One region of the Thermosipho affectus genome, then DNA from elsewhere that is predicted to be linked to it. Evidence: riboswitches for the same ligand, from Rfam matches in the RefSeq annotation. Region 1 holds a riboswitch; each other region holds the start of a gene.
What was found. Region 1 has a riboswitch for cobalamin ahead of XJ44_RS01315 (ABC transporter substrate-binding protein). Riboswitches for the same ligand answer to the same signal wherever they lie in the genome.
Positions count from the first base shown of each region.

Region 1 (7,545 bases):
TAGGAGACTTAGATTCTTTGGATAATGATACTTTGGAATATTTCAAAAAAAATAACGTTGAAATCATTGAATACCCGAAAGAAAAAGATGAAACGGACTGTGAAATAGCAATTAAATACGCATTTGAAAATGGATACGACGAAATCGAAATATTAAATTTTTTTGGAGAAAGACTTGATATGATACTTGCTTTATTTGGATTGATGAAAAAATTTGACACAAAAATTTTGTTAAGATCTGAAAAATTAGAATGTTCCATTATCAAAAATACATTTGAAAAAAATGTGAAAATAGGAGAAATCTGGTCTTTTATTCCAATTTGTAATGCAAAATTCAAACTAGATGGTTTCAAATACACATTTGACGGGGAAATGAACATAAAAAATCCCATTGGAATTAGTAATGAAACTAATTCTAAAAATATAAAAGTACAAGTTTTTGAAGGAGAGGTGATTTATTTTAGATGGTTGAAAAAACCGTTGTGATTCTAGGTGCTACAGGTTCAATTGGCATTCAAACATTAGACGTAATAAAAAAACTAAAAGGATATAAGGTAACTGGAGTTGTATTTGGGCAAAATAAAAAACTTGGGGAAAAAATTGTAAAAGAATACAATGTAAATTTTTATTACTCACAAGTATTATCAAATGTCTCTTCCATAGAGGAACTTTTGGAAAAAACAACCCCAGATATAGTTGTTGCGGCAATTCCTGGGTTTAATGGTGTTATATCCACATTCCAAGCAATTAAATTCACAAAAAGACTTGCCCTTGCCACAAAAGAGGCCTTAGTTTGTGCAGGACCATTGTTAAAAAAAGCTTGTAAAGATGTAGAATTAATACCAGTTGATAGCGAGCATTCTGCCATCTTTCAGATTTTTGATGAAAACGTAGAAAAAATATTAATAACCGCATCAGGTGGCGCAATAAGAGAATATGATAACATAGAAAACCTCACTCCAAAAGAAATATTAAAACACCCTGTATGGAATATGGGACAAAAAATAACAGTCGACTCATCAACTATGATAAATAAAGCCTTTGAAGTAATTGAAGCATATGAATTATTTGAATTAGACACAATAGATGTATTAATACACCCCACGGGCACAGTTCATGGTGCAGTTTTCTTGAAAGACGGTACAGTAAAAATACACTTTGGATTCCCTGATATGAAAATACCAATTTCATATGCACTGACTTATCCAAAGAGAATGTATATAAACCTAAATTGGCCAGAGTTTAAAGGGGAAAATTTTATTTTTACAGAGGTAAGTGAAGAAAAATACCCCGCTTTTTTTTATGGTAAAAAAATTATTAAAGATCTTGCAAAAAGAGTAGCATTTAACGCAGCAGATGAAGTTGCAGTAAATATGTTTTTGGAAAGTAAAATAAAGTTTCACAATATCTCAAAGATAGTTATAGACACCTGTGAAAAAATAAATGGCAAAATAAGGGATTTAGAAGATGTTTTTGAAGTAGATAAACTTGCAAGGCAAATTGCAAATAATTTTTGATGTGTTATAATTTACGTGAAATACATTTCTTCTAAAAAAAGGGAAGCCGGTGGAAATCCGGCACGGGGACGCCACCGTAACCGGGGACGAAATCAGTACAAATGCCACTGGGGAAAACCTGGGAAGGCGCTGAAAGTAGGATGAACCGGGAGTCGGGATACCTTTTTTTAGAAGGAGAAAGCCACCTTTACGGTCCCTAAAGGTGGTCGATTTCTTTTAAATATAACCAGGAGGTGAAGATATGAAAAAACTAGGGGTTTTGTTTTTAGTTGTTCTTAGCTTTATTGCATTTTCAATTTCTATTGTAGATGATGCAGGAAGACTGGTTGTCTTTGAAAAAACGCCTGAAAAAGTCGTTTCTGCAGCACCAAGTTCAACTAAATTTTTATTAAAACTTGGATTAGACAAAAAAATAGTCGGAGTTACAGATTGGGATAGCTTTAACGCAGAAAAGATTGGAAATATGGTACCTTTAAACATTGAAAAAATTTTGTCTTTAAACCCAGATGTTGTGATTATCTTTGGCGGGTTTCAACTTCCAGAAGTTGAAAAATTAGAAAAATTTGGAATAAAAACATTGGTACTTAATCCCGTTTCCTTAAATGATGTAGCAAGAGACGTAATGTTACTTGGAAGTGTGTTTGGCAAGGAAAAAGAAGCAAAAATGATAAAAGATGAAATTTTATCAAAATTGAAAGATTATGGTACAAAAACTGCAAAAATTCCACTTAATGAAAGACCAAAAGTATTCTTTACAATTACAGTACCCAACGATGAAACAAAAGATTTATGGACTGCAGGAACGGGCTCCTACATAAACGAACTCATTACTATTGCTGGTGGAGTAAATATCTGTGCACCATACACAGGAAATAACGGTTGGTTCTCTGTAAATTGGGAATTCTTAACTATAAACAACCCAGATGTAATAATAATAGCAGGATATGGTGATCCAAATCAAATAAAAGAAAAGATAAAGGGAAATAAACTCTTTTCATCTTTAAAAGCCGTTAAAAATGACAAAGTATTAATTATTGATGGAAATGATATTAGCTCAATCTCACCCAATATAGTAAAATACCTTGATATATTCTATAATTTCTTTTACGGAGGAAATAAATGAAAAAATTTCTTAATCCTAAAACTGGGAGGATTATCCTTCCAGTTTTCTTTCTTTTAATTTTATTCTTAAATCTTTCAATAGGTAGTGTCAAATTACCAGTTTCTTATATATTCAATGCTCCAAATGAAAGAATTAAATTTTTAATATGGAATGTAAGATTCCCCAGAATTTTAATGGGAATAATTTCTGGTTCAATATTAGCTTTAGTAGGAAATATTTTTCAAACAATAATGAAAAATCCATTAGTTGATCCATACCTTATTGGTACATCTTCTGGCGCAGGATTTGGCGCAGTACTTGCAATATACGCTGCAGTTTCACTCAACAAAATATTCAGTGTAAACTTTTTCTCTTTTTTATTTTCCATAATAGCCTCACTTCTTGCCATCCTCCTTGCAAAAAGAAAAAATATAATCCCTATAACGCATCTTATTTTATCCGGTGTTTTAATAAGTACAATATTTTCTTCCGCTACTATATTGTTAATTAGTCTATCGAGAAAAACTCTTACAAGTGCCCATATTTGGTTGTTTGGAAGTCTTTCAGGGATAACATTGGATGATCTTATCCTTCCATTTTCTGCACTAATTATTCTTTTTTTATCTGGATATATAAAAAATAAAGAATTAGATGCTATAGCATTAGGTGAGGAAGAAGCAAAACTTCTTGGTGTTGAAACTGAAAAAATCAAGTGGTTTTTTTATCTACTAGGTTCTTTTTCAATTTCTGTCATAGTATCAAAAACTGGAATTATAGGTTTTGTAGGATTGATAATCCCTCATGCTGCAAGGATTTTAACAGGTCCCAAACATAAATACAGCTTAATGGGTAGTGCATTACTTGGTGGAATATTCCTCTCTATTTCAGATACAATCGCTAGAACAATTGCCTCACCTATTGAGATTCCAATAGGTGTTATCACTTCTTTTATTGGTGCACCACTTATGTTTATCCTTTTAAAAACTAAAAAATAATGTATAATTCTATTGAGGTGATTACATGAAATTAATGTCAAAAAATGCCTTAGAAAAACTAAAAAAGGTAAAGTTATTTGTTTTAGATATCGACGGTACATTTTCACTTAGTGGAAATTTATTACCAGGCTCAATATCTTTTGCAGAAAAAACAAAAAAACTAAATAAAAATTTTGTCTTTTTAACAAATAACTCAAACAAATCTACAGAGTCTTATCTAAAAGAATTTTCAAAAAATGGACTATCTATAACAGAAAATCAAATTTTCACAGCAGGTATTGAAACGGCAGAATATCTTTTTGATAAATTTGGTCCTAAAAAGGTTTTCATTGTCGGAAATAATGAAATAAAAAATATTTTTAAAAAAGTAGGACATACAATCGTGGAAACTTCAGAACCTGAAGTCGTAATTGTAACTTTTGATAACACACTTAATTATGAAAAACTTGCTAAAGCTTCTTCCTACGTCTCTAAAGGTAAACTCTTTGTATTAACAAACCCAGACTTAAACTGTCCATCAAGCATTGGCCCAATACCAGATACAGGGGCAATAGCAAGTGTAATAACCAAAGCAACAGGAAAAAAACCGGATATTGTTTTTGGAAAACCAGATCCTTTAATTTTAGAAATGATAATGAAAAAAAATAACGTAGTAAAGGAAGAAACTTGTGTTATCGGTGATAGATTATACACCGATATATTATTGGGAAAAAGAGCAGGTGTTCTAACTATTTTGGTTCTAACTGGAGAGGCTAAAGAAAGTGATATTACAAATATAAAACCTGATATAATTGCAAAGGATATCGGTGAAATTTCACAACACATCAGGTGATAAAAAGTGATAAAATACAATCTTAGGATGAAAAGAGTTGAAAAATTAGTTGAACTTGCACAAAGCGGATTAATTGAAGCATTAGAATTGATAATTGAAAAGTATTATCCAATGGTCGTAAAAATATCATCAAAATATTATGCTCCATGGGCAGAATTTGAAGACATAATCCAAAATGGTCTTATCGGACTTATCAAAGCCGTTTTTTACTTTGACTCTGAAAAAAGTTCTTTTAATTCCTTTGCATGGAGAAGCATAGAAAGCGAAATTAAAACTTTTATAACATATCTAAATAGAAGAAAAAATAAAATCCTTTCAGAATCATCGAGCATAGATAGTCTAAATGAAGCAGAGGGATCAGAACAAGCAGATTATTCACTAGAAGATAAGAACTCAAGTGTTATAAAAAACGCATTTATTCAAATAATAAAAGAAAAAATCATGAACTATCTCAAAGATATAGAAATAGATATTTTTGAAATGTGGTTGGAAGGCTACACATACAAAGAAATCGAAAAAAAGCTAAACATAAATTTAAAAAAAATAGATAACACTGTACAAAAAATTAAAAGGATCGGAAAAACAAAAATTGACAAATTCATACTGGATCAAATTTTCTCTAATTAACCCTCATTCCCCCCTAAATATAGACATTTCATAAAATTATTTTCACAACTAATAAAAAAATAAAGAGACCGGAAAATAACCGGTCTTATCTGGTGGAGGCGGCGGGAATCGAACCCGCGTCCGAAAGCAGAACCCTCCGAGCTTCTCCGAGCGCAGTCCGTGTTTTTTATTCGGAGCCAAGATGCCCACGGACAGGCTTCTTGACTCCTATCCTCCCTCTAATTTCGCGGCTTTGAGTGGAAGGAAGACTCAAAGCCACTAGACCGGTTATGTCACGCCCTATCCAGAACCCCGGTCAAATCCTGGTAGGACGGCAGCTTTTTAAATTAAGCTGCTAATGCTAATTCTTCATTGGCATTTATCTTTTCCCCGTGCTTTTTTACGAGAAGCACGGAAAACTCGGCTCGCTTCTCGGAGGATTCCACCCCCGTCGAAACCAGTTCGCCCCCTCAATATGGGACCTTAAACGTAATTTTTTGTTCAAAAAAAGGTCCCATTCTGGGGACCTGGTGCCGAGGGCGGGACTTGAACCCGCACGGGCTATACGCCCACATGGCCCTCAACCATGCGTGTCTGCCTATTCCACCACCTCGGCTCACAATTCCTATTATATCATTAAACATTAATTCCGTCAACATTATTTTATGATTTTTTCGCGTGTGTTCTTCACACAATTCATAAAATTTTACCAATCACTTTAAAAAAATAAATATATCTCAAATACTTTTAAAAAATATATTAAAACAAAAAATCAAAAATTTTTTCTAAAATATTCTAACTAAAATAATAAAAAAACAAAAATGGGGTATAAAAAATCCATTTCCATCCTTTTCAGAAAAAATATCTTTCCAACTACATGGGGAAAGAAGGTGCCAATTTACATAAAATGGAAAAATCCAAATAGTTTTTTGACTTCCATACAAGCAAAAAAACACAGAAAAAGACACAAAAGATAAAAAAAGGCAATTGAAAATTGAATTTACTAGCCAATATGAAACTAATCAGCTACCCAAATGTTAAAAAATGTTCTATAAATCACAACTATCATTTTACAACCTTTGGTCAAAATTTAGGAGTTGTTGGAGTAAATAGTGAATATACCTAAGCTCATAAAAAGTAAAAGAAAAAGCATAAATTGAAAAACTTTTTTCTGAAATATTGTTTATTAATAACGCATGTCTTGGTTAATATTAGCAATATAAACAATAACATTAAATATGAATTATATAAACCAGCACTCCTATTCCAAAAAACACAAAACCGTAAAAGTGGAATTTTAACAGGAATGATTTTGCTCTTCCATATTTCATTTTGTAAAGCCTGTACGTTATCAGGTTTGCCATAGAACTGATCAAAGTTCCACATCCCCCAACATTTACACCCCATAACAACGCTTTCCAATCTTTGGTAAAATCTGCAAAAAGTAATGCACTAGGAACATTACTCACTACTTGACTTCCCAACGCTGAGAAAAAAAATACTTCAAGTGATCCGTTAAGTTCGAATTTTAAAATATGCATTAGATTGTCCGTAAAACCAAAAAATGCGAAGAACGTAGCTAACAAGAGATAATCAACCATTAAACTTCTTCTATCATACAAAATAGCATAGAGAACAGGCACTCCTCCAATTTCTATAGGCAAAATTTTTAATACAGAAAGGGCAAATAACAGAAAAGAAATCAAATAAACATACGCCTTGGTACTATGTTTTTTTATCTCCAATGCTTTACTTCTCTTTGCTCTACATTTTCCCACAAAGCTGAACAGCAGTATCACAATAAGTGTTATACCGCTGAACGGTGCGATAGTTTTAACAAACTCCAGAGGATGAAGATTGTAATAGTAATAAATGAATATGTTCTGAGGGTTTCCAAAAGGTGTAAGTGAAGATGCGACGTTGGCTGTAATAGTTTCTAAAACTACAATAAGTTCCTTCCTTTCAATTTTCATTGATAAGGTTAGAGGTATCACTACAAAAAGTGCAACATCATTCGTTACAAACATAGAAAGCAGCGCTGCAAAAAATATCAATTTCTGTGGCAAATAACGTTTCTGCGAAAGTTTTAAAGAAACATTGTGAAAAAAGCCACTCTTTTCAAGACCTTTGACCATCACGAGAAATACAAAAAGAACGTAAAGGACCTTGAAATCGGCAAGATTGTACATGGGAAAACGCTTCAGCCAGAGACTTGTCACGACCAATCCCGAAAGAGTAAGTATAAAAAACCACTCATCCAACAAGTTTGATACAAATATCTTTATGTTCATACATCGCCTCCATTATCCATCCGTTACCATACTCCTCTTCCAGTAAACCACAAACTACTTTTCTTCATCCCTCTTTCTCATTACAGATTTTGAAAAAGATAGTTAGATCCTCCTATCAAATTGTCGAAATGGCAGAAAAGACCATAATCTCGAATAAATACAAGAAATCCCAAAGAATTTTCATCTCTTTCAGGAAAGAGTAC
Region 1 covers NZ_LBFC01000005.1:24,806-32,350, forward strand. The annotation lists gene XJ44_RS01305 (thiamine diphosphokinase) at 1-485, shown strand, start outside; gene XJ44_RS01310 (1-deoxy-D-xylulose-5-phosphate reductoisomerase) at 464-1,516, shown strand; cobalamin riboswitch at 1,508-1,699, shown strand; gene XJ44_RS01315 (ABC transporter substrate-binding protein) at 1,758-2,639, shown strand; gene XJ44_RS01320 (FecCD family ABC transporter permease) at 2,636-3,613, shown strand; gene XJ44_RS01325 (HAD-IIA family hydrolase) at 3,639-4,445, shown strand; gene XJ44_RS01330 (sigma-70 family RNA polymerase sigma factor) at 4,452-5,072, shown strand; RNA gene ssrA (transfer-messenger RNA) at 5,163-5,521, opposite strand; tRNA gene XJ44_RS01340 (tRNA-Leu) at 5,580-5,667, opposite strand; gene XJ44_RS01345 (SLC13 family permease) at 6,284-7,342, opposite strand.

Region 2 (7,545 bases), on a different contig from region 1:
TATGTCTTTTTCTCTTTAACTCCTTTTGTTCCTGTTCTGCTATTTTTCCTGTAATTTCCCTTGCCTTCTCCAAACTTTTTACGGTATAAACTACTCCGTGGGAATTTGGTAACTCTTCAAAACCTACGACCATAACAGGAGTTGAAGGGCCAGCTTCCTTTATTCTTTGACCTTTATCATTTACCAATGCTTTAACTTTTCCCATAACTTTTCCCGAAATTACATAGTCGCCCACTTTCAATTTTCCATCTTTAATAATTACATTTGCAACGGGCCCAAATCCTCTATCAAGTTTTGTTTCGATTATCACAGCTCTCACAGGACCATTTGGAAGTCCCTTTATCTCTTGCATTTCCGCAACTAATAAAATCATCTCAAGTAATGTGTCTACATTTTGACCTTTTTTTGCGGAAATGGGAACAACTATGGTATCCCCACCCCATTCTTCTGGTATTAAGTTCAATTTATTTACAAGTTCTTGTTTTGTTTTTTCTACATTGGCATTTGGTTTATCTATCTTGTTAATTGCAACAATTATGGGCACATTAGCAGATTTTGCGTGGTTATATGCTTCAACAGTTTGAGGCATAACACCATCATCAGCTGCAACAACGAGAACTGCTATATCCGTTGCTTGGGCACCTCTTGCGCGCATTTCTGTAAAAATTTCGTGCCCTGGAGTATCTATAAAAGTGATAATTTTCCCATTTGTTTCCACTTGATATGCACCTATACTTTGTGTTATCCCCCCTTCTTCTCTTTCAGCCACCCTAGTTTTTCTTATAAAATCCAAAAGAGTTGTTTTACCATGATCAACGTGACCCATTACAGTAACAATAGGAGGTCTTTCTACTAAGTCCTTTCCTTCGGAATATTTTTGCTCAAAATATCTTTCAATTTCTTCCAACGGATTTTCTCTAACTTCTTCTTTTTCTTCTACATCAAAGGATATTTTCGCATCATACATCTTTGCTATCTTTTTTGCAAGTTGCAAGTTCAAAGTTTGCCCAGGCTTTAGAACTTCACCTTTCATAAAAAAATCTTGTATTATTCTATTTTGAGGAACCCCTATTTTTTTGGAAAATTTATCTAATTTCAAATCTTCTTCATTAAGTTTAATTATATCCTTCTTTTTCTTTGTTATCTCCTCTTTTTCCACACTCTCTTTTTTCTTTCTTTTTACTTTTTCCTCTTCATCATCAAGAAGCTCATACTCTTCATAAATTAATTCTTCTTCTCCGTACATTTCAAGCAATAAATTTACCGTTTCCTCATCAATATAACTCATATGGCTTTTTATTTCAATACCTAAATCAGCCAATTCCTTCATTAAATCTCTCGTATCCATTTCAAGCTGTCTTGCAAGCTCATATACTCTTAATCGAGCCATTGAATCACCTCCAAAACTCCTATTATTTCCTCATTTTTTTCATAACTTTGTGCTCCTTTTCAATTTCAACTATTAAATCGGAAAGTTTCCAATTCAAATTAGTTGGGGTGGTAGTTGCAAAAATCAACTCCTTTTCTGGAAAATTTTCCTTTAATATCTTCATTACTTTAAATATATCATCTTTTTCAAATCCGTGTAATATAACAAACCTTTTGTCCTCCATATAATCTCACTCCTAGATTATAACTTCAAGTCTTTTAACGACTTTTGGGAATTCACAATAGACTTTATCACTTCTACTATAACACTAAATTCATTAGACGTCTCTGATAATATATTAACCGATTCAGACAAAACTGTTGATTCTTCTTTTAAATTTTCCTCAGTTATATTAAGTAAATTTCTAGAGTTTTCCATAACTTTAATGTTATCTTTCATGTAATCCATGGAATTTGCCAAAGCATTTTGTACCGCATCAAAAAGCTTTTGAATCTCATTTAAAGAACCAAGTGAATCCTTTATAGAAGTAGATATTTCCGCAATAATTTTTGATATATTATTTGATGCACTTTGAGATTCCTCTGCAAGTTTTTGGATTTCTGAAGCAACCACTGCAAATCCTCTTCCGTATTCTCCGGCCCTTGCTGCTTCAATTGAAGCGTTTAAAGCTAATAAATTTGTTTGTTTTGCAATCTTTTGTATAGCCTTCACCAAATCTCCAACTTTGCTAAATTTTTCAAAAGTTTCCGATGTTTTTTGTATAGTCTCACTAAATTTATTTGAAACTGTATTTACATCTGTTCCAAGATTTTTTAAATCATTATCTATCTTTTTATTTATTTCATAGGCATTTTCTATATTTTTCAATATCTCATTACTTTCCCTTGAAAAATTTCCCAAAAGATTATCAATATCTTTACTCAGCTTTTCAAATCTTTCCGTTATTTTCTCAATTTCCCATTTTATTTCAGAAATCCTTGAAACTAAAACCTCATCTAATTGATCCATAAAGGATAACATTAAATTTTGCACGTAAAAAGCAGAAGAAAGTGTATTCAACGTATCTTTATCTATCTTCATATTATCATCTCCCGTAAAATTCTTCAATTATGTCAACTCCACATTTTAAGTTTTTAAACCAATTTAAAAAATCTCTTGCTGCTTTATCTTTTAACAATGTTCCATGTTGAGGAGCAATTATAGAAATCTCATATTTTGAAACCATATTCACCCATTTACTACACGCCTTGTTTGAACTCATATACCTTTTGTGAAATCCTTCCATGTATTCTAACAATTCACCAAAATTATCCTCAATCATTTGTACTCTTTTATTAAACGGTAAAACAGAAACACCAATATCACCCGAAAAAAGAATTTTCGAAATAGGATCATACACATTAAAATTTCCAGGTGCATGTAAAAAATGGGCTGGAATAAAATCTAATTTATATCCGCTAAAATTCATATTAACATTGCCTTTATCTTTAATTCCAACAACTCTTCTTTTATCATACACACCAAAATGTGGTAAAAATCTCACCCAAAGTTCAGATATATATATTTTTGCATTAGTAGCTATAGAAAGCCACATTGTAACACCAGAAGATACATCGGGATCCTGGTGAGAATAAAAAATACCTTCTATATTCTTCGGAGATATTATCTCTGAGACATTTGCAAGTACTCTCGGAAAGACATGCGCACCACCTGGATCAAGCAAAAAACCTTTATTTCCATGGACGATTAAATACTGATTTGTAGGTACTAAACCACCTTCTTCTGTTTCTTCCCAGCCAAGTAAATAATATTTATGTTCACCGTCATCGTACAAACACAAATTTTTCATATTTGCACCTCCTTCTACCGCTTTATATTATATTATACCAGATATCTAAAACTACCAATTAAGATACTCTTACAATTTTAACAGATTTTACAATATTTTTACTTGAAAAAAAGGCAATTACATTATAGAATTAAATGCTAAAAATTTGAGATAAAAGGAGGAAAAAGATGGAAAAATACTATGAAAAACTCATTACACTTTCTGGGATTTTTACCGCCGTTATTATAATCTCAAACATTATTGCAGGTAAATTAGTTAATATAGGTCCTTTTGTTATCACTTTATCTGTATTAATATATCCTCTAAGTTTTGGAATATCAAACATAGTATTTGAGATATATGGAGAAAAAATCGCAAAAAAAGTTATCAAGATTGGATTTATATCATCTTTAATATTGGTTATTTATTCTTATATTGTAATTCTTTATCCACCTGCAAGTATTTTTAACAAAAACAACGCTTATGTAGCTGTGTTTAATTCTACTCCGAGAATAATTCTTGCTAGTTTTTTTGCTTATCTTTCCGCACAATATACAAACGTTTGGGCATTTAACTTGCCCAAAAGGTTATTTAAAATAAACAACGTAATATTTAGAAATACATTTTCAATGGTTATAACTCAACTAGTTGACTCTATAGTATTTGTTTTAGTCTCTTTCTTATGGACTTATGATCTAAATGTATTAATGAACATGGTAATATCCCAATATATCGTAAAGTTAATACTCTCGAGTCTAAATAGCCCAATAATAAACATAAGTATTCAAAGATTAAAAAAAGACCTGGCATTTGAAGAATAACCCGCAAAAGTTGCGGGTTATTCTTTTATTTTCTTCATTTAAAACTCACGTGAAAGAGAATATCCAAGTAATCTTGATATTATCCTTGGTATATCCGTGTTGTCCATAAATCCATTGAAATTTTCCGCACCTGGACCAAATGCAAATATTGGAACTGGAGCTGCCGTATGTTTATAAGTAGTCCAACCAACAAAGGCTTTTTCGCTTAATATTCTTCCAAGCAAACTTGTTGCTTTATATGGATTACTTGAATTTTTTGTTCGTTTTAATAATTGAATTTCCTTATCTGAAAGTTCAACGTTGAAATAACGCTTTATAGTTTTCCTAAATTCTTCTTCATTGTTAACATCGTAGTTTTTCATTATCCAGTCTGCTGTCTTTTTATACCCTTTTATTACATCTATATATAATGAATATTCCCCTGTTGAAAGACCTAACCCTCCTGTTTCATGATCACTTGTAATAACAATTAACGTATTTGGATGTGTTTCAAGAAATTTTAATGCCACTTCCACTGCTTTATCAAATTCCACTACTTCTTTCCACACACCATATACATCATTTCCGTGGGCTTCCCAATCAATTTGTGAACCTTCTACCATTAAGAAAAATGGCTTTTCATCTTTGGAAAGTAGGTAAAGTGCCTTTTCGACCATTTCATAAAGCATAGGTTGTTCATCTGTACGCTCACTTGCTGCATTTAAATGACTATCAGAAAAAAGCGCTAATAATTTATCTCCTGTATAATTCGCAAATTCAGATTTACTTTTAATATAGTCAAACCCCTTTTCACTTACTATCTTCTCATCAAAATATTTCCAACCTCCCCCCATCACCACATCTAACTTACTATTTAACAGCTGATTTGCAAGTGTCTTTTCATCTTTTCTAGTTTTTACATGTCCATAAAAAGCACCAGGAGTCGCATGGGTAACTCTACAAGTTACAACTATTCCCGTTTTCATACCATATTTTGAAGCTATTTCAAAAATAGTTGGAACTATTGTTCCATCTGGGAGCATGCCAATCATACCATTATTTGTTTTAAAACCAGTGGCTAGGGCAGTACCTGCAGCTGCAGAATCTGTAACAAGTGAGTTTGCAGAGTATGTCGTAACATAACCAACAAAAGGTGATTTCATAATATTTAATGTTTTTCCTTCAAGAAGACTTGTCAAAACCAGATGATTAATTCCCATTCCATCACCTATGAAGTATATAACATTCTTTACTCCAAAATTGCCAAAAACCACAACCATAAAAAACAAAATTAAAATACTGAAGAACTTTTTCATGATCCTCACCTCCCGATTTTTCATATCAGTAAAGAGTTTTACAAAAAAATATTTACCCTTTTTTTAATTTTATAAAGAAAGTTAAACTCATAAATCTTAAAAAAACTTGAAATTCTAAGTTTTTTTTAAGTTTTAATCTGTATAAATAAAGTAGAAACAAATAGGAGGTGATTTTTGATGTACTGGTATCATAGACCCTTTATTTGGCACAGTGGATGGTTTAGTTGGATAGCCCCAGTTATAGGCTTAATTGTTTTAATCTTTTTTGCATTCTTAATTTACAAATTAATCAAAAACTCTGAAAGACATCCAGATTTTCGCTATGAAAAAAATTTTGAAACATACGATAACAGTCTAAAAATTTTGAACGAAAGACTTGCCAAAGGTGAAATTAGCGAGGAGGAATACAAAAAATTAAAAAACCTTATCCTAAAACACTAACTTTAAAAATCAATAATGAAAATAAAGTGAGGCGTTAGTAAAGCGCCTCATTCTAAATACTTATTATCTCTTGTAATTTTCTTACCCTACGTTTTGGATTCTTGTTTATCTTAACTCATAATTTTTTCTTTAAATATAACAAGTCTTGGATCGATATATATAATTTTTGTAACCTCTAATTTTAAGACATTCCATTTAGACTACATTTTTTCTAAAACTTCATAATTTTTATTTTATCTTTTCCATTCATTATTTTAAAAAACAATAAAGTCTTTTCTGAATATTAAAAATTACTTTCTTTGAAAAATAAAGTAAGCGGAAAGTCCTTTTTATCCAAATGTTTGAAATATAAAAAATCTAAATTTCAATAAATCAAAAGTCTTTTCCTCTTCTCTATCTTCATTTTTATATAAGTCTTTGTATATCTATTTTTAAACATATTACCAAATAATGATATTTTTTGTATTTTTTCCAATTTAAATTCAAAATAATACACGTCTAATCTGATTTTTTTATTTTCAATTTTTAAAACTTGATGATATAATAACATTGAAAATTAAATACAACGTGGAATAAAGGTGCCTATGGCTTAATAGGGAAACTGGTGAAAAACCAGTGCGGCCCCGCCACCGTAACTGGGGACGAAAGCCACAACCAGCCACTGGGGAAACCTGGGAAGGCGTGGTAAGTAGGAAGATCCAGGAGCCGGGAGACCTGCCTTTATTCCAACGTATTTCTCAATCTCGCGGGTAGATTGAGAAAAATTTTTTTGCGAAACGGGAGGTGTGAAAGTGAAAATTCATGAATTTGTAGGAAAAAGGATATTAAAAGAGGGGGGGATCTCTGTTCCTGAAAGTTATCTTATTTCCAATGATAGGGAAATTGAAGTGAAATTTTTACCTGCTGTCCTGAAAAGTCAGGTGCTTGTTGGAGGCAGAATGAAAGCTGGAGGAATTTTATTTGCACAAAACAAAGATGAATTTTTAAAATTCTCAAAAAAACTACTGCACAAAAAAATAATGGGTGAAACACCTTATGGAGTTCTAGTTGAAAAAATGGTAAATATCGAAAAAGAATACTACTTATCTTTATACATCGATAGATATGAAAAAGAAATAAAAATATTATTCTCACACTTTGGCGGAATTGATATAGAAGATAATAAAGATAAAATTGAACGACATAGTTTATCAGATATCCAAAAACTTCCAAAAAAAATCCAACCAATAGTCCAAAAATTACACAAAATAATGAAAGAAAAAGATTTAACTCTTTTGGAAATAAATCCATTAGTAAAAACAAAAGAAGGAAATATAATGGCACTTGATGCCGTATTACACTTAGATGATAATGCGATTTTTAGGCAACAATGGGCAAAAAAATTTGTACATGAAGAATATCCTTTTCATTTTGTAAAACTCGATGGTGATATTGGAGTAATTGGCTGTGGAGCAGGTATAGTAATGGCAACAATGGATGCAATAAGTTTGTATGGAGGTAAACCTGCAAATTTTCTTGATCTTGGTGGAGGTGCAGATACAAAAACTACAATTAAAGCGCTTGAACTTTTAAAATCTCTTTCGTTAAAAAATATTGTCCTAAATATATTTGGTGGAATAACAAAATGCGATGAAATAGCAAAAGCGATTGTAAGTTTCAAAGAAAAAAATGATGATATAAAACTTTTTGTTAGAATTACTGGAACTAACGAAAATGAAGCAAAAAAAATTTTAAAAGAACACAATATTCACTTTTTTGACGATATGTATG
Region 2 covers NZ_LBFC01000003.1:48,623-56,167, forward strand. The annotation lists gene infB (translation initiation factor IF-2) at 1-1,390, opposite strand, end outside; gene XJ44_RS00865 (DUF3783 domain-containing protein) at 1,413-1,613, opposite strand; gene XJ44_RS00870 (methyl-accepting chemotaxis protein) at 1,631-2,497, opposite strand; gene XJ44_RS00875 (oxygen-binding di-iron domain-containing protein) at 2,475-3,239, opposite strand; gene XJ44_RS00880 (queuosine precursor transporter) at 3,407-4,039, shown strand; gene XJ44_RS00885 (alkaline phosphatase) at 4,078-5,334, opposite strand; gene XJ44_RS00890 (SHOCT domain-containing protein) at 5,512-5,775, shown strand; cobalamin riboswitch at 6,335-6,511, shown strand; gene XJ44_RS00900 (succinate--CoA ligase subunit beta) at 6,567-7,545, shown strand, end outside.
Region 2: linked by a shared signal. The riboswitch ahead of XJ44_RS00900 (succinate--CoA ligase subunit beta) and the one ahead of XJ44_RS01315 (ABC transporter substrate-binding protein) in region 1 are both predicted to bind cobalamin.

Region 3 (7,545 bases), on a different contig from region 1:
ATTTATTGAAAAAGGCAAAATTTTTGCCTTTTTTGATACCTATTTCTTCTATTTCCCTACTTTTTGAAAGATTTGATATTGTACTTTCTGGGTACGGGGGAGTACATTTAATTTTTGATTCAAATTCATTTTATTTTTTGCTTACCAATATCTCTTGTAGTATTATTGTGTCTTATTTTCTCTACCAAAATGGCAATGAGCATGTGTATTTTTTCTTTTCGCTCTTGCATACAATTTTAAATTTACTCTTTATCTCAAATGACCTGTTTAACATATACGTTATACTTGAAACTTCAACTTTGTTAATTACATTACTTATTCTTTCAAGTGAAAAATTTGAGCAGAAGATAACGGCTATTAAATACATCTTTGCAAGTTCACTTGCGATGAGTTTTTATTTAATAGGAATAGGGATGCACTATTATTCAACTGGAAGTTTTGATATTTCAAATGTAGATGGACTTTCCGGGTACTTGATGAAATTTTCACTTCTTGCAAAGGGTGGTTTTTTTCTATTTGGGCTTTGGCTTCCAGAAGTACATTCAAATTCAGAGCCTGAAATTTCCGCAATGCTTTCAAGCGTGTATACACAATCGGTATTATTTCCACTTTTGAGAATAGGCTTAGATGACCTTTTTTTATTTGGAATAATGGCTTTTTTTTACGGAGTGTTTTTTGCCATTATTTCAAAAGATTTTAAAAAAGTTCTTGCTTACAGTTCAATGTCTCAGCTGGGAATAATGATTCTAAATCCTCTTTTTACACCTGTTTATGTGCTTTATCATGGTATATCAAAGAGTATTTTGTTTTTGAGTACAAGGTATGTTAAAAGAGATTTATCCGAAAAAAGGGAAGTTCCCGTTTTCTTGTTTTTGGCTTTATTAATTTCTTTATTATCTATCTCTGGTTTTTCATTTACCGCTTTAGGATATGTTAAATCAAAACTTTTTGTGGAAAATTTTAAATATTTTAAATATATTGTAAGTTTTCTTAGCGCTGTTTATGCGGGGAAAGTTTTAAAGCTAAGGGTTGTATTCTCAAAAAGGCATATACTTTTGTTTTTATTTTCGATTTTTTTGATTTATCCATATTTTAACGTTATTTCATCTCTATTTGTAGTTTTAGGGTTGATATTTGGGTATTTTTTAAAGATTTATTTTGATTTTTCCATTACCACTGAATCCATTTTAACGTTTATGGTATTTTCAATTTCATTTTTTACTTTGCTTGGAGGAAGGTTATGGTAGATTTTATAGCACCATTTTTGATCATATTTTTATCAATTTATGGTCTTTTGTTCAAAAAGCATATAATTTCAAAAATAATAGCGCTTGATGTGTTAAATACGGGAATTGTTTTCTTGTTTGTAGTTATTGCGTCAAAAATTGGAAATGCGCCTCCTTTAAAGGGAAGTGGAAATTACGTAGATCCATTTCCACAAGCGGTTATAATAACATCTATAGTTATTGGGTTTGCCACAATTTCACTGCTTCTTTCAATTACCATGATTGTTGTGGAGAAGAAAAGAAAAAAGGATTTAAATGAAATTGAAAAAGAGTAATGTGGATAACACGTTACTTTTTGTGTATAATTTAAAGTGGAATTATTTCCAAAGGAGGTAGGATTTATGAAAAAATTTATATGTATTCTTTTGATTTTTTCCGTTTTGAATTTTTCAGCAGTTTTAGTTAAAGATGATAAGGTTGTATTTACTTTTAAAGAGGCGGTAGATGCAAAAGTTGTATACCTTGCAGGAACTTTTAATAATTGGTCTTCAAGTTCCATTGCAATGGAAAAAGAGGAGGGTGTATGGAAGATTTCTTTAAAATTAGAGCCCGGTACGTATCAGTATAAATATGTAATTGATGGAAAGAATTGGAAGGAAGACCCAGAAGCACCGGGATATGTAGATGATGGATTTGGAGGGAAAAATGGTATTTTTACTTTAGTTGAAAAAGATGGGAAATTAGTGGTTTTAAAAGGCGAGGAAAAGAAAGAGAATAAAAAAGAGGTAAACAAGAATTTTGATCCAAAAAAGATGTTTGTAGATGATGAAGGATATGTTGTGATACGTTTTGAGCATAAAGGTGCAGATTATGTAACGATAGCGGGTAATTTTAATAAGTGGAATGCAGAAGAGACCGAATGTTATGAAGTTGACGATGGTGTTTGGGAAGCCGTTTTAGAATTAAGTGAGGGAGATTATCAGTATAAATTTGTGGTAAATGGTACAAATTGGGTTACTGATCCCAATGCACCTGCCTTTGTAGATGACGGATTTGGTGGGAAAAATGGATTTTTCCAGGTTTATAAAAAAGATGGAAAATTAACAGTTGGATTAAAATGAAAAAAGCCTCTCTATTGAGAGGCTTTTTTTTCACTTTTCATTTTATACATGAGATCATCTGCGGTTCTTATTGATTGTTTAAGGGAACCTTCAATATTTGTTATTCCCCACGAAAAAGTTGGAGAAAGCTCCGAGGATTTGTTAAATTCATTGTGAATTTTTTTGATGAGTTTTTCTGCTTCTTTTTTTGTGGAATTTTTTAAGATAATTAAAAATTCATCTCCCCCCATACGTACAAATATATCCGAAGATTTTAAGTTGCTTTTAATTATACTTGAAAGTTTTTTTAGTATTTCATCCCCTTTGTCATGCCCATATGTATCATTTATATATTTAAATTTGTTGAGATCTATAAATATCAATATATCGTTTTTTTCTAGTTTTATATTTCCTAAAAAACCCCTATTACATGCTCCTGTTAGGGGATCAATCAGACTTCTTGCATATATTACATTTAATTCGTGAATCTTTTCTTTGTATTCTAGTATAATACTTGAGGCAAAGCTTAAAAATAACGATATAATTCCAAATGGTGAAAGCATTCTGAACGGAAGATTAAAGAAAAGTACTATACTATCAAATATAATTGTTATTGCAAAAAGGCTTGCGAACGTTACGTTTTGCGAGACATATGACTTTACGATTTTGTACAAGATAAATATACCATTGAGTATTAATATAGGGGATATGAAAATCGTAAGAGTTTTTAATTGTTGAGGTGTGACTGTAAAGAGTGGTAATATACTTGCCAGAATATTTAAGTACGAGAATCTTTTTGTATTTTTTTGTATTGTTGAAAAATTATATAAATCGATCCCGCGTATTAAAAACGTAAATGAGAGATAAGCACAGGAAATAAATAATTTCCTAAGTGGATAGAAAAAGTGTTCGAAGCTAATAACATCCAATAACCATATAATTGCCAAAAAACTAGAAAACGCAAAATATTTATACGCTTTTTGTCTAGTTATTCCGGTGTTTTTCGAAAGTAAATACAAAAGAAAACCCAATGTTGAAATAAGACCAATTGAAATATTTAAAAAGTTGTCGGTTAGGAACTTCAAAATAGAATATTTCCATATTTCTGATTCGTTTATAAAAAAGAACTTTCCAAGACCTATTGAATAAACTCCTGAAATTTCCAAAGTAAGAACATCTACACCCTTTGGTATAGGTATCAAAAATGGAGTATACCACGTACGTCCAGATTTTCCAAGACCAAATGTAAATATTGGAAAATTGTTGTTTTTAATGGAAAAAGAAGAACCTTCTATGAATGGAAAAAATACGTATTTTGAATTTTTAGGTACGGGTATTTGAAAGGATATAGTTTTAAAGGCCTTTAGTATAATAACTTTTGGTAAAGTTGTATTATTTATTCTAGAAATTTCAATGCCTTTTGGATTGCCAAGAGAATAAAATATATAAAACAAGATTAAAAAGATAAAAAGAGTATATAGAAAGTACTTTAAATAAAATTTAATCATTTAAATCCCTCCAAAAGTATTTTAGCATAATTTGACACATTTTTTTAGATGTAATATAATATAAGGTAGAATAACGGGGTGTAGCGCAGTTGGCTAGCGCGCTTGCATGGGGCGCAAGAGGTCGCTGGTTCAAGTCCAGTCACCCCGACCAGTTGGCCGGTTTTACCGGCCATTTTTTAAATATTCAATACTGCAGGTTAAGGGAATTCGGTGAAAATCCGAAGCTGCCCAGCAACCGTAACCGGGAACGAAATCTGCAAATGCCACTGGGTAAAACCTGGGAAGGTGCAGAGAGTAGGATGATCCGGGAGCCGGGAGACCTACCTGTAGTAAATGATATTTCCCAATTGCTAGGGCAATGTGGGAAAAGTTTGTTTTATTTTGGGGGGATAAAGGGTGGTTATTTTAGTAACTGGTGGGGTTAAATCTGGAAAAAGTAGTTTTGCGCTTGAACTCTCAAGACGTTACAAGAAAAAAGCATTTATTGCAACAGGAGTTCCTTTTGATGAAGAAATGAGAAATAGGATAAACCGTCATAAAAGCGAAAGAAAAGGCTTTGACACCTTTGAAGAACCTGTTGAAGTAGATAAAGTAATTGAAAGTTTAAATGGAAAATATGAATTTGCTATTTTGGATTGTATTACCACGTATCTTGGAAATCTTTACTATTACAAGAAAGATATAGAAAATTATTTAGAAAAATTTTTAAAAAGTATTAAAAAAGTTGATTATACATTGGTTTGTGTTACGAATGAAGTGGGGTGGGGAATAATTCCAGAAAACAAACAAGTAAGAGAATATGTAGAAAGACTAGGACTTTTAAATAAAGATATTGTAAAGATAGCACAAAAAGTCTATTTGATGGTATCGGGGATAGGGGTGGAATTAAAGTGAAGTTAGGAACTACTTCTTGGCTTTTTCCAGGCACTTATCTTGAAAATGTAAAAGTTATAGCAGATAAGGTGGATTTTGTGGAATTTTTGGTGTTTAGCTGGGATACAAATACAAAGAATATTTTTTTGAACGAAATAGAAGATTTAAAGGAAATAGCAGAAGAATTTAATCTTGAGTATAACGTTCACTTACCAACAGATTGTATTTTTAACGTTGAAAAAGCCTTTTGTTTTTTTGAAAATAGTAGATTGGAAATTTCAAATTACATCGTACATCCGTTAGATGGTATAGAGGTGTTTTTAAAAAAATCTGAGAAGATATTAGTTGAAAATTTGAAAGAAGATATTTTTTTACACGATAGGACAGTTTTTGACATAGGACATCATTTGCTTGGGACAAAGGTTACGGAGAATTTTTTAAAAAATTCAATAGAATACCATGTCATGGGTGTTTCAAATGGGAAAGACCATCTTAAATTGGACAAAGATACTTTGGAAGTAGTAAAGAAAAAGTTGAAATATTCACCAAATTTAGAGTATGTGTGTTTTGAAGTATTTGACTTAAGAGATTTTTTGCATTCACTAACTCTTTGGAGGGATAGTTTTGATTTATGATTTTTTACTTTCGTTGGCGTTTATATCTAGGATTCCAATTAAAGTTAGATATTCTGAAAGAAGGATGAAAAACATTCCCGGGTATTTCCCACTTGTGGGATATATTCCCGGGATTATTTTTTTCTTAGGGGGTTATTTTGAAAATTTTTTTGTTAAAATAATTTTCTTAATTTTGGGATATTATTTTTTTGATCTCTTTCATTTTGATGGATTTTTGGATACAATAGATGGCTTTTTGAATCAATCAAATAAGGAGAAACGACTTGAAATAATGTCTAAAGGAGACGTTGGGGCTTTTGCCGTGTTTTTTGGGGCATTGTATATTGTTATATTTTGGAATCTGTATTTTACACTTTCACCAACTTTCTTTTTTTACTCTTCGGTGTTTGGAAGGTATGCTATGGTTTCGTTGATGGCTTTTTCAAAACCTGCCAAAGAAAAAGGACTTGGTGCTATATTTTATCCATTTGAAAGGAAAAATTTAATTTATTCAACCGTGTTTTTAATGCCTTTATTGTTTATCATAAAATACTTTGTCGTGTCGTTTTTTATTACTTTTTTATTTTCCTATTTTATGAGCATTATATCTAAAAAAAAGATAGGTGGTATTACAGGGGATGTTTTGGGGGCAACTTGTATTATAACAAGTGAGTTACTCTTAGTGATTTTGGGGGTGATATAGTGGTATTAATGATCCAGGGGACTGCTTCAAACGTTGGAAAGTCTATTATTTCCACAGCTTTATGTAGATATTTTACAAAAAAAGGTTTAGATGTAGTGCCGTTTAAGGCGCAAAATATATCCTTAAACAGTGTGGTAAGTAAAGAAGAAGGAGAGATGGCAGTTGCTCAATATGTCCAAGCAGTTGCTTGTAATAAAAAGCCTAGTGTATTAATGAATCCCATACTTTTAAAGCCAGATGTAGATGGTGTTCAATTAGTAGTAAATGGAAAGCCAATAAAAAATGTGGAAAGTAAAAAGTATATGTATTCAGATAAAGAATGGATTTTAGATCAAGCATTAAAAGCATTGTACAAGTTGTTGGAAAAACATGAGTTGGTAATAATTGAAGGTTCTGGAAGTGCAGCTGAAATAAATATAAAGGATATTTCAAATATGGCGATTGCAAAGGCGGTAAATGCACCGGTGATTTTGATATCTAATATTGAAATGGGTGGGGCGTTTGCACAGATAGCAGGTGCTATGGTGTTATTTGGTAAGTTTGAAAAAAGCATTGTTAAGGGCTTTATTTTTAACAAGTTTAGAGGGGATAAATCTGTTCTTGGGGACTCTCCCAAAAAATTTGGTGAAAGGTTTAATTTAAAATATTTTGGAACAGTGGAATACTTTAAACACTATCTTCCTGAAGAAGACCTGTTTTTTGAAAAAGAGGGAATTGGTGATTTAAAAGTGGATATTTTAAAACTTCCTCATATTTCAAATTCTTTTGAATTTGAACCTTTATTTTTAAATACAAATGCAAAATTTGTTGAAAACATTCGTGAAGATGTGGATTTAGTTATAATTCCCGGAACAAAGTCAACTATCTTTGATTTAGAATGGATAAAACAAAGGAAAGATCAAATAAATGGAGCACTTTTAAATGGAGCCTTTTTACTTGGAATATGTGGTGGATATCAGATGTTGGGAAAAAAGATTGTATACAATGGTAAATGCTATGAGGGATTGGGATACTTAAACTTAAAAACAATTTTCTTAGAGACAAAAATTTTGAGGAATATAGTTGCAAAGGAAATGCTTTTTAATACGGATATAGAGGGTTTTGAAATTCACCATGGAAGAACAATATCGCATGAGAGTCCTTTTTTGTTATACGATAACGGAAAATTAGATGGAGCTATTAAGGGAAGGATATTTGGAGGCTATACACATAATTTGTTTAAAAATAAAGAATTTTTGAAAAAGTTTTTAAATTACATTAGAAAAAATAGAGGGTATAATACAAAAGATTTGTCATTGTTTACGCTTGAAGAAGAAATAGATAGGGTAAGTGATTACATAATAGGGCAGATAGATATAAAGGAGATAGAAAATGTTATTGGTCTTTAGTTTGTTGGTGGATTTAGTTTTGGGTGAGTTTCCAAGTATTATTCATCCAGTTATTTACATGGGGTTTTTAGGAAAAAGAGTAGAAAAGATGAAAAATTTTAGATTTTTTTGGGGAATGTTTTCTTTATTATTA
Region 3 covers NZ_LBFC01000018.1:152,965-160,509, forward strand. The annotation lists gene XJ44_RS05045 (proton-conducting transporter transmembrane domain-containing protein) at 24-1,247, shown strand; gene XJ44_RS05050 (sodium:proton antiporter) at 1,241-1,561, shown strand; gene XJ44_RS05055 (isoamylase) at 1,628-2,347, shown strand; gene XJ44_RS05060 (GGDEF domain-containing protein) at 2,359-3,834, opposite strand; tRNA gene XJ44_RS05065 (tRNA-Pro) at 3,909-3,985, shown strand; cobalamin riboswitch at 4,012-4,176, shown strand; gene XJ44_RS05070 (bifunctional adenosylcobinamide kinase/adenosylcobinamide-phosphate guanylyltransferase) at 4,231-4,728, shown strand; gene cbiR (cobamide remodeling phosphodiesterase CbiR) at 4,725-5,342, shown strand; gene XJ44_RS05080 (adenosylcobinamide-GDP ribazoletransferase) at 5,332-6,024, shown strand; gene XJ44_RS05085 (cobyric acid synthase) at 6,033-7,412, shown strand; gene cbiB (adenosylcobinamide-phosphate synthase CbiB) at 7,396-7,545, shown strand, end outside.
Region 3: linked by a shared signal. The riboswitch ahead of XJ44_RS05070 (bifunctional adenosylcobinamide kinase/adenosylcobinamide-phosphate guanylyltransferase) and the one ahead of XJ44_RS01315 (ABC transporter substrate-binding protein) in region 1 are both predicted to bind cobalamin.

Region 4 (7,545 bases), on a different contig from region 1:
TTCTTCTATTAAATCTAATGACAAGTCTCTACCTAGAAAATTTTTGAGTTCTTTTTTGATGGATATTATTTTTGCTTTGAATCCAAGCAAGAGAAACTCTTTAACTATGTCTTTTCTTTTACGTTGCCAAAGGGGTTCAAATACTTTTACGTTTTTCTTTGAACATACGTTTTTTACCCAATCTAAGTGTGCTTGTAAATCAATATCTCCAAATATTCCAATACCACTGTATGCGTATTCTTCTAGGAATTTAAGAAAGTTTTTTTCATAGTTTTCCCAGCTACTACTTTTAGTTATAAGTGGTAACCCCAAGCTTTTTGCTTGTTGTTCCAATATGTGTTTTGGTAGGCCGTGGGCCCTTGAATGAATCTTATCTTCTGATAACATTGTAAATAGATAATCAATCGTTGTAAATTTTTTAAGACCGTAGTACAAGGCAAGTGTGGAATCTTTTCCTCCACTCCATGAACAAAATACTTTTCCCATTTTATTGATCGCTTCCTTTTGAAACATTTGCAGATTCGAATGTAGCCATTTCCCTTATCATTTTTATCGCAGCTTCGATCAGGTACATAGAAAGTACCGCACCTGTACCTTCTCCAAGACGCATATCTAAATCTAAAATAGGTCTTTCGTTTATTGAATCTAGTATTACTTTATGTCCTTTTACTTTGGACTTATGACCAAAGAGGACGTAATCTTTTACCTTTTTATCTATATGATATGCTATGAGAAATCCCGCTGTAGTGGGAAAACCATCTATAACTACTGGTATTTTTTCTTCAACTGCTTGGAGTATAAATCCTGCCATTTCTCCTATGCAATAGCTCCCCACTTTTGAAAGGACGTCTATGGAATCTGATGGATTGGGATTGTTTACTTTTATCGCCTTTTCCACAACTTGTTTTTTTCTTTTTAGTTTTTCGTTGTCTATAGGAGTACCTATATCTAGTATTTCATCTAGATTAAATCCAAAAGCAGCTGCAATTGCAGTTGCAGTGGTAGTGTTTCCTATTCCCATATCACCTATAGCCAGTAAGTCTGCACCTTCATTAATTGCATCTTTTGCAATTTTTTGTCCATACTCTACGGATTTTAACGCATCATCTTTTGACATAGCAGGACCTTTTGTGAAATTTTTTGTACCATATCCCACTTTCTTTACTATTAAAGATGGATGTTGATCAAAATCATAGTCAACTCCTGCATCAACAACATAGACTTTTGCCCCCACGTGTTTTGAAAAAACGTTAATTGCCGCTCCTTGGTTTAAGAAGTTAAAGACCATTTGAAAGGTTACTTCTTTTGGATATGCCGAAACTTTCTCTTCTACCACTCCATGATCTCCTGCAAATACGTAAACCCTTTTGTCGTTAAAAAGTTCTGGAAGTTCTTTTTCTTGGATAAGAGAAATTTTTAATGCTATTTCTTCTAAGTATCCAAGACTTCCTACAGGCTTTGTAAGGTTGTTTAGTCTGTTGATAACTTTCTCTCTAAGTGTCATTTTATCCCCTCCTATAAACAAAAACTTCCACAAAAAGCCCTGAGCTTTTGTGGAATTTATACATCCAAGATAGGTTTCCCGGCTCCCGGATCATCCTACTTTCTGCACCTTCCCAGGTTTCCCCCAGTGGTATTTGCAGATTTCGTCCCCGGTTACGGTTGCTGGGCAGCCCCGGATTTTCACCGGTGTTCCCTTTTCTTGGATGTTTTTAGTATAAATTTTCTCTAAAATTATACCACAGTATCTATAATATTTAGGTCTTGATTTAGTAACACAAACTTAGCATCATATCCTATTTTGATCCGTCCTGTGTCTATTTTTAAATTTTTAAGTGCGTTAAAAGAAGATACCCATGAGAGTTCTTTTAGAGAGCAATTGGTGGCCTTTTTGAAATTTTTGAGCCCATCTATGAATTTTAGTGTGCTTCCTGCAAGGGTTCCATCTTCAAGCCTTGCTATATTATCTTTTACCTTTACAAGAAGATTTCCCAGTGTGTAAATACCATCGCCAAGTCCTGTGGCTGATATACTATCTGTAATAAGGATAATTTTTTTTGCACCTAGTGTTTGGTATACTAATTTTAAAAATTCAGGAGATGAATGTACAAAATCTGCAATTATCTCAACGTACGGTTTGTGTAAAAAAACACCACCTACAATGCCAACTTCTCTGTGATGTAACGTAGATAGGGCATTGGGAAAGTGTGTAATTCTTTTAACATCAAGGTCAAAGAACTCTTTAAAAATCTTGTAATTTGCATTTGAATGTCCAATTGAAGGAACAATATTGTTTTTTCTTAATTTTTCCAGTAGATCCTTTGAATTGGGAAGTTCTGGTGCAAAACTTAAAATTTTTACATTTTTAAGTTGTGGAAGTGCATCGTTAAATGATTGTATATATGCTTTGTTTTGAGCTCCCGCTTTCTTTTTATTTAAAAAAGGGCCTTCAAAGTGCAATCCCATAAGGGAAGAGTGCGTGGCATTTGAAAAATTTTGTGTTACATTATTTAGTACTTCAAAAGAATGAGAAACGGTAGTGGGAAAAAGATATGTAACACCGTTAGATAGAACCTTATTCCCCCAAATGTTAAAATCTTTATCTGTTGCAGTCATACAATCTATTCCCATATATCCGTGGGTGTGTGTATCCACAAATCCTGGCATTAATAAAAGTTTGGGAGTACAGTCGTATTTTTTTACATTTATTATCTTTTTATCAAATTCTATATCTCCTGTAAATTCTCCTTCAATTGGATCAACTATGAGTGCTTTTTCTATTATCATATAATACCTCCTATATTTTCACACTTTTCGATAAATTTTCAGGTCTATCTGGATTTAACCCCTCTGATATAGCCTTTTTGTAGGCTAGTATTTGTAAGAAAATAACCCTCAACGGAGTTTCAAATCCGCTATTGTATTTAATATCTATATCTCCATCTTTTCCCAAATATATAACTTTGGTGTATTTTTCCAAATCTTTCTTTAATGTGTGTTCGTATTTTGTGTCTTTTGAATTAATGATCACTAATGTTTTGTCGGTTAATTTGGAAATAGGTCCATGTCTATATTCTAAGGGTTCGTGAAATTCTACAAATTGTTTTGCCATCTCTTGTATTTTTAATGCCCCCTCTTTTGATATACCATATTCTTCGTCAAAGCCTAGAAATACAAAATGATTGTATTTTTTTAAATCTATTTTTTCAAGATAATCGTTACTTTTCTCGATTATTTTCTTTGCCATGTTTGAGATTTCTCCATTTTTTATCAAAAAATATAAAATAGCCGTAAATGATCCAGTCATTACTATACTTTCCTCGTGAAGAAAATCAAAAGTAAAAGTTTGATCACATACTTTTTCAAGTGAGGAATTTTTTTCGCAAGTTATACCTATTGTAAGTATGCCGTTTTTCTTAAACTTTTCTGCAGAAAGTACTGTTTCTGTTGACTCTCCTGTTCGAGAGATAAATATTCCAATATCGCATTTTGGTGTGTAATCCAACGCGAGAATTTTACCACCAGTTAGAGTTTCCGAATTAACTTTGAGTATTTTTGAGGCGGTAAAGGCAAGATTATACGACGAACCACAGCCTACAAATACGTATTTTTTGTTGCTTGAAAATTCGATAGAATAATTTTCTATTTTTTTCAAAAGTTCAGGTGTGCGCATTATTTCATTATATGTGTAATTCATCCCTTTAGAGCCCCCTTTGTGATACCAGAGATTATATGTTTTTGAAAAGCTAAAAAGATGATTATAACTGGTATTCCGATTATGGAAGAAGCAGCCATAAGTCTTGGCCAATCTATTTGGTTTAGTTTTTGATACAGCGCAAGACCTACTTGAACGGTTCTCATTTCGCGAGAGTTTGTCATAACTAGTGGATAGAAAAGTGCGTTCCAACTTGAAATAAATGTGTTAATAGCCATTACTGCAATTGCAGGTTTTGATAGGGGAAATACTATTTTGAAAAGTATTTGAAATGTATTTGCTCCATCTACGTATGCAGCTTGTTCAAGTTCAATTGGTAGTTGTTCTATGTATTGTTTTAATAAAAACACGCTAAATGGTGTAACAAGCATAGGTACAGTGAGTGCAAAATATGTATCTATCCATCCGATATTTTTCATGAGTATGAATATGGGGATTATTGTAATTTGTGGTGGTATCATCATTGTCATTAAAATTATTGAAAAAAGTAAATTTTTTCCAAAAAAGTTTCTCCTTGCAAAAGCGTATGCAACCATTGTTGAAAATATAATATTTCCTATTACTACAACTGTTGAGACAATAAGACTATTTAATATGTATCTTGTAAACATATCTTCTTTTAATACATTTACAAAATTCAGTAATGTTGGAAATTTGTAAATGAGTTTTACATCATCAAGGTAATGTTTGTCCGAAAAATGAAAAACTATTTTAGATACGTATTTTAAGTTAATTTCACCAAAGTTAGTTAAAATATACTTTTTCCAATCTTTACTTCCGGAAAATTCTTTTCTTATACTTTTTCCAAAAGCATCGAATATTTCTATGGAAAAATTTTCCCTTCCTTTTGCCCAGAATTCTAGTTGTTTTGCAACGCGCATGTCGAGTTTATTTGTTAATAGAACTATTGTTCCATTTGTTAATATTGATTTTGTACTTTGAGGTGAGTCATTAACTAATGTGAATTGACCGTTTAATTTTCTCCTTAAATAACTTTTGTATTTTATCTCAAAATCGTTTATATACCTTTCTTTTATTATCTTTGTAAGGTTGCCACTAGGTATAACTGCAGTGTAGAACATTGATAGCATGGGAAATAAAGAAATAAACAAAAGTACAAACATTGTTGTAAGAAGTATAACTTTTTTCATATGTTTTCACTCCTGAGTAATCTACCTTGTATTAGAGTAATAGTAAGTATTATAAGCACTAAGATATATGCTATTGCAGATGCATACCCCATTTCAAAGTTTCTAAATCCCACTATGTAGAGATAATGTACTATTGTTTGTGTGGCATTCATCGGGCCTCCCCCAGTCATTGTGAATATTTCCGAGAAGATTTGAAAGGAACGTATAGTATTTAACGCTATGACAAAGTATAAAGTGGGCTTTAAAAGTGGGAGCGTTATTTTAAAAAACATTTTGCTTTTACTTGCACCGTCTATTTCTGCTGCTTCGTATAACTGCTCGGGAATACTTTGAAGACCTGCAAGAAATAGTATGGTATAATATCCAATAGCCGCCCAAATATCCATGATCATTATAGATAAAAGTGCTGTTTTGGTGTGTGCAAGCCAGCTTGTGGGAATGGGAGAACTTCCAAATAATTCAAGCATTTTATTGAAAAAGCCATCAGCACTATAAAGGTACATCCATATAGTTGATATAACTACCATGGAAATTACAGATGGAAGGAAAAATCCTGCTTTAAATAAATCTTTTAAAGGTAGAAATTTACTGTTTATTAAAACTGCAAGTAATAACGAGAATGTTGTTGTAAATGGAATTGTACCAACTACAAATATAACGGTATTCTTAAGGGCTTTTAAGAATATTTCATCGTGAAAAGCGCGAATGTAATTTTTTAGACCAACAAAATCAAAATCCGAACTTAAAGCGGAATAATTTGTAAAACTCATGAAGAAAGAGTGTAATATGGGAAATAACCCAAATATTGCAAATAATATTAAAAAAGGAGATAATAAAAAGAACGTTTCAATTTTGTATTTTGCTTTTTTCTTCAAACCAACCACCCCAGAATCCCCTGCCATTGAGGCAGGGGAATTTTTTATTCACCATCTAATATTTTTTGAATCTTTAGGTTATACTCAAAGAGTGTAGAATCAATATCTGTATTTTCTAGTATCATTTTTTCAATTGCCTCTGTTAATACTGCTTGAACTTTTGGCCATGCTGGAATAGAAGGTACAGGTTTTGCGTATGTGTTTTGCTCGTAGAAAACCTTATGCATAGGATGATCGTTAAACCATGGATCTTTTCCCGCTTCAACATGTGATGGGAATATTGCTGGCCAAATCATGGCAACTTCCATGGCAATATCAGGTCTAATTAAAAATTTTACCAATTTTTGTGCGGCTTCTTTATTCTTTGAGTGTTTCATTATTGCAAGAACTTCTGCTCCTGCAAAGGATGCATGTGTACCGTACCATGAGGCGGGCTTTGGTATAAATACAACGTTAAAAGGTGTTTCAGGATAATTTGTTTCAAGGTAGTCAATATCCCATGCGCCACTTACGTACATACCAATCTTTCCTTCTCCGAATGCTTTGGCAAGATCTGCTTGTTTTGTCTTAAGAGAATATTTGGAAAGTGCTTTGTAAAATTGTGCTGTTTCTTTTACTTTACACGAGGTTAAAAGCGCCCTTTTTCCATCTTCGGAGATTATATCTCCTCCAGTTCCCCATACTGCAGGTAAGAACCATTGTTGCCATGGACTGTAGCTTTCGCCTGCAGGCATACCAAATCCGTATATTTCATCGCCTAGTGCATCAATTTTTTCGGCTGCTCTGTATAGGTCTTCCCAAGTTTCAGGTGGAATATCTGGATTTAAACCTGCTTTTTCAAAAAGTTCCATGTTGTAAAAGAGTGCCCTTGTTCCAAGGAGCCAAGGAACTGCCCAGTATTTTCCGTGGTATTTTACCGTATCCCAACCTACGTAGTTTTTTCCATATTGATTGAAGAATAAATCCATGTTTTCAAGTGCATTTCTTTCTGCAAAGTTTGCAACCCAAGTGTTTCCCAATTCTACTACATCTAGTGATTCTCCTCCTGCAATTGCTGTAACTATTTTGTCAAAACCATTTGCCCAAGAAAGTTGTACGTATTCTACTTCAATATCTGGGTTTTCCTCCATGAATTTGTTCAAAATCATCTTTGCATGTTCATCGTTCATCATAAATCCCCAAAATGTAAGCTTGGTTTTTGCAAAACTAAATACAACGATCAAAGCAAAAAAGATGACAAAAAGCTTTTTCATAATAATCCCTCCCCTTTTAAAAGTTTAAGAGCATGGTATATAGAGATTAATTTTGAAGAGTTTAAAGAGATGTATTCATTGATGTTTTTTATTTTATTTCTCAAAAATACGTATATTACCCTTTTTGCGTTTAGCCTTTCTACTTTATCCAATACAAAGTACACTACTGTATCTTCTGATGAAATATTGTTACTTTCTTTGTATATTTTTGCATTTGGAAATTCATCTAAAATTAGCTTTCTTAAATGCTTTAAATCGTTTTTGGATGTGTCTGCAAGACTCAAGTTTTTTGGAAATGGTATTAAGAATACGGGATTTTCTATAGGGAGCTTTACGTTAAAAGTTATTGCTTCTTTTGCAGCATGTGATAGAAATTTGGTGGGATAGGTTTTTTCAACGTATTTTTCCTTTATCTTTTCGATCTTTTTGATTTTTTCGTTTAAAAGTTCTTTGTCTAATTCTTCTGTTTTAACCATTGAAATGAATGTATCGTAAAAGTATGAATAATTTTCAAAATCTCCTATTAAAATAACATCTCCTCCTGCTTCAAA
Region 4 covers NZ_LBFC01000018.1:108,553-116,097, forward strand. The annotation lists gene XJ44_RS04840 (Dph6-related ATP pyrophosphatase) at 1-486, opposite strand, end outside; gene cobT (nicotinate-nucleotide--dimethylbenzimidazole phosphoribosyltransferase) at 488-1,504, opposite strand; cobalamin riboswitch at 1,556-1,756, opposite strand; gene nagA (N-acetylglucosamine-6-phosphate deacetylase) at 1,735-2,787, opposite strand; gene XJ44_RS04855 (SIS domain-containing protein) at 2,798-3,697, opposite strand; gene XJ44_RS04860 (carbohydrate ABC transporter permease) at 3,694-4,866, opposite strand; gene XJ44_RS04865 (carbohydrate ABC transporter permease) at 4,863-5,750, opposite strand; gene XJ44_RS04870 (extracellular solute-binding protein) at 5,786-6,994, opposite strand; gene XJ44_RS04875 (glycoside hydrolase family 3 N-terminal domain-containing protein) at 6,991-7,545, opposite strand, start outside.
Region 4: linked by a shared signal. The riboswitch ahead of cobT (nicotinate-nucleotide--dimethylbenzimidazole phosphoribosyltransferase) and the one ahead of XJ44_RS01315 (ABC transporter substrate-binding protein) in region 1 are both predicted to bind cobalamin.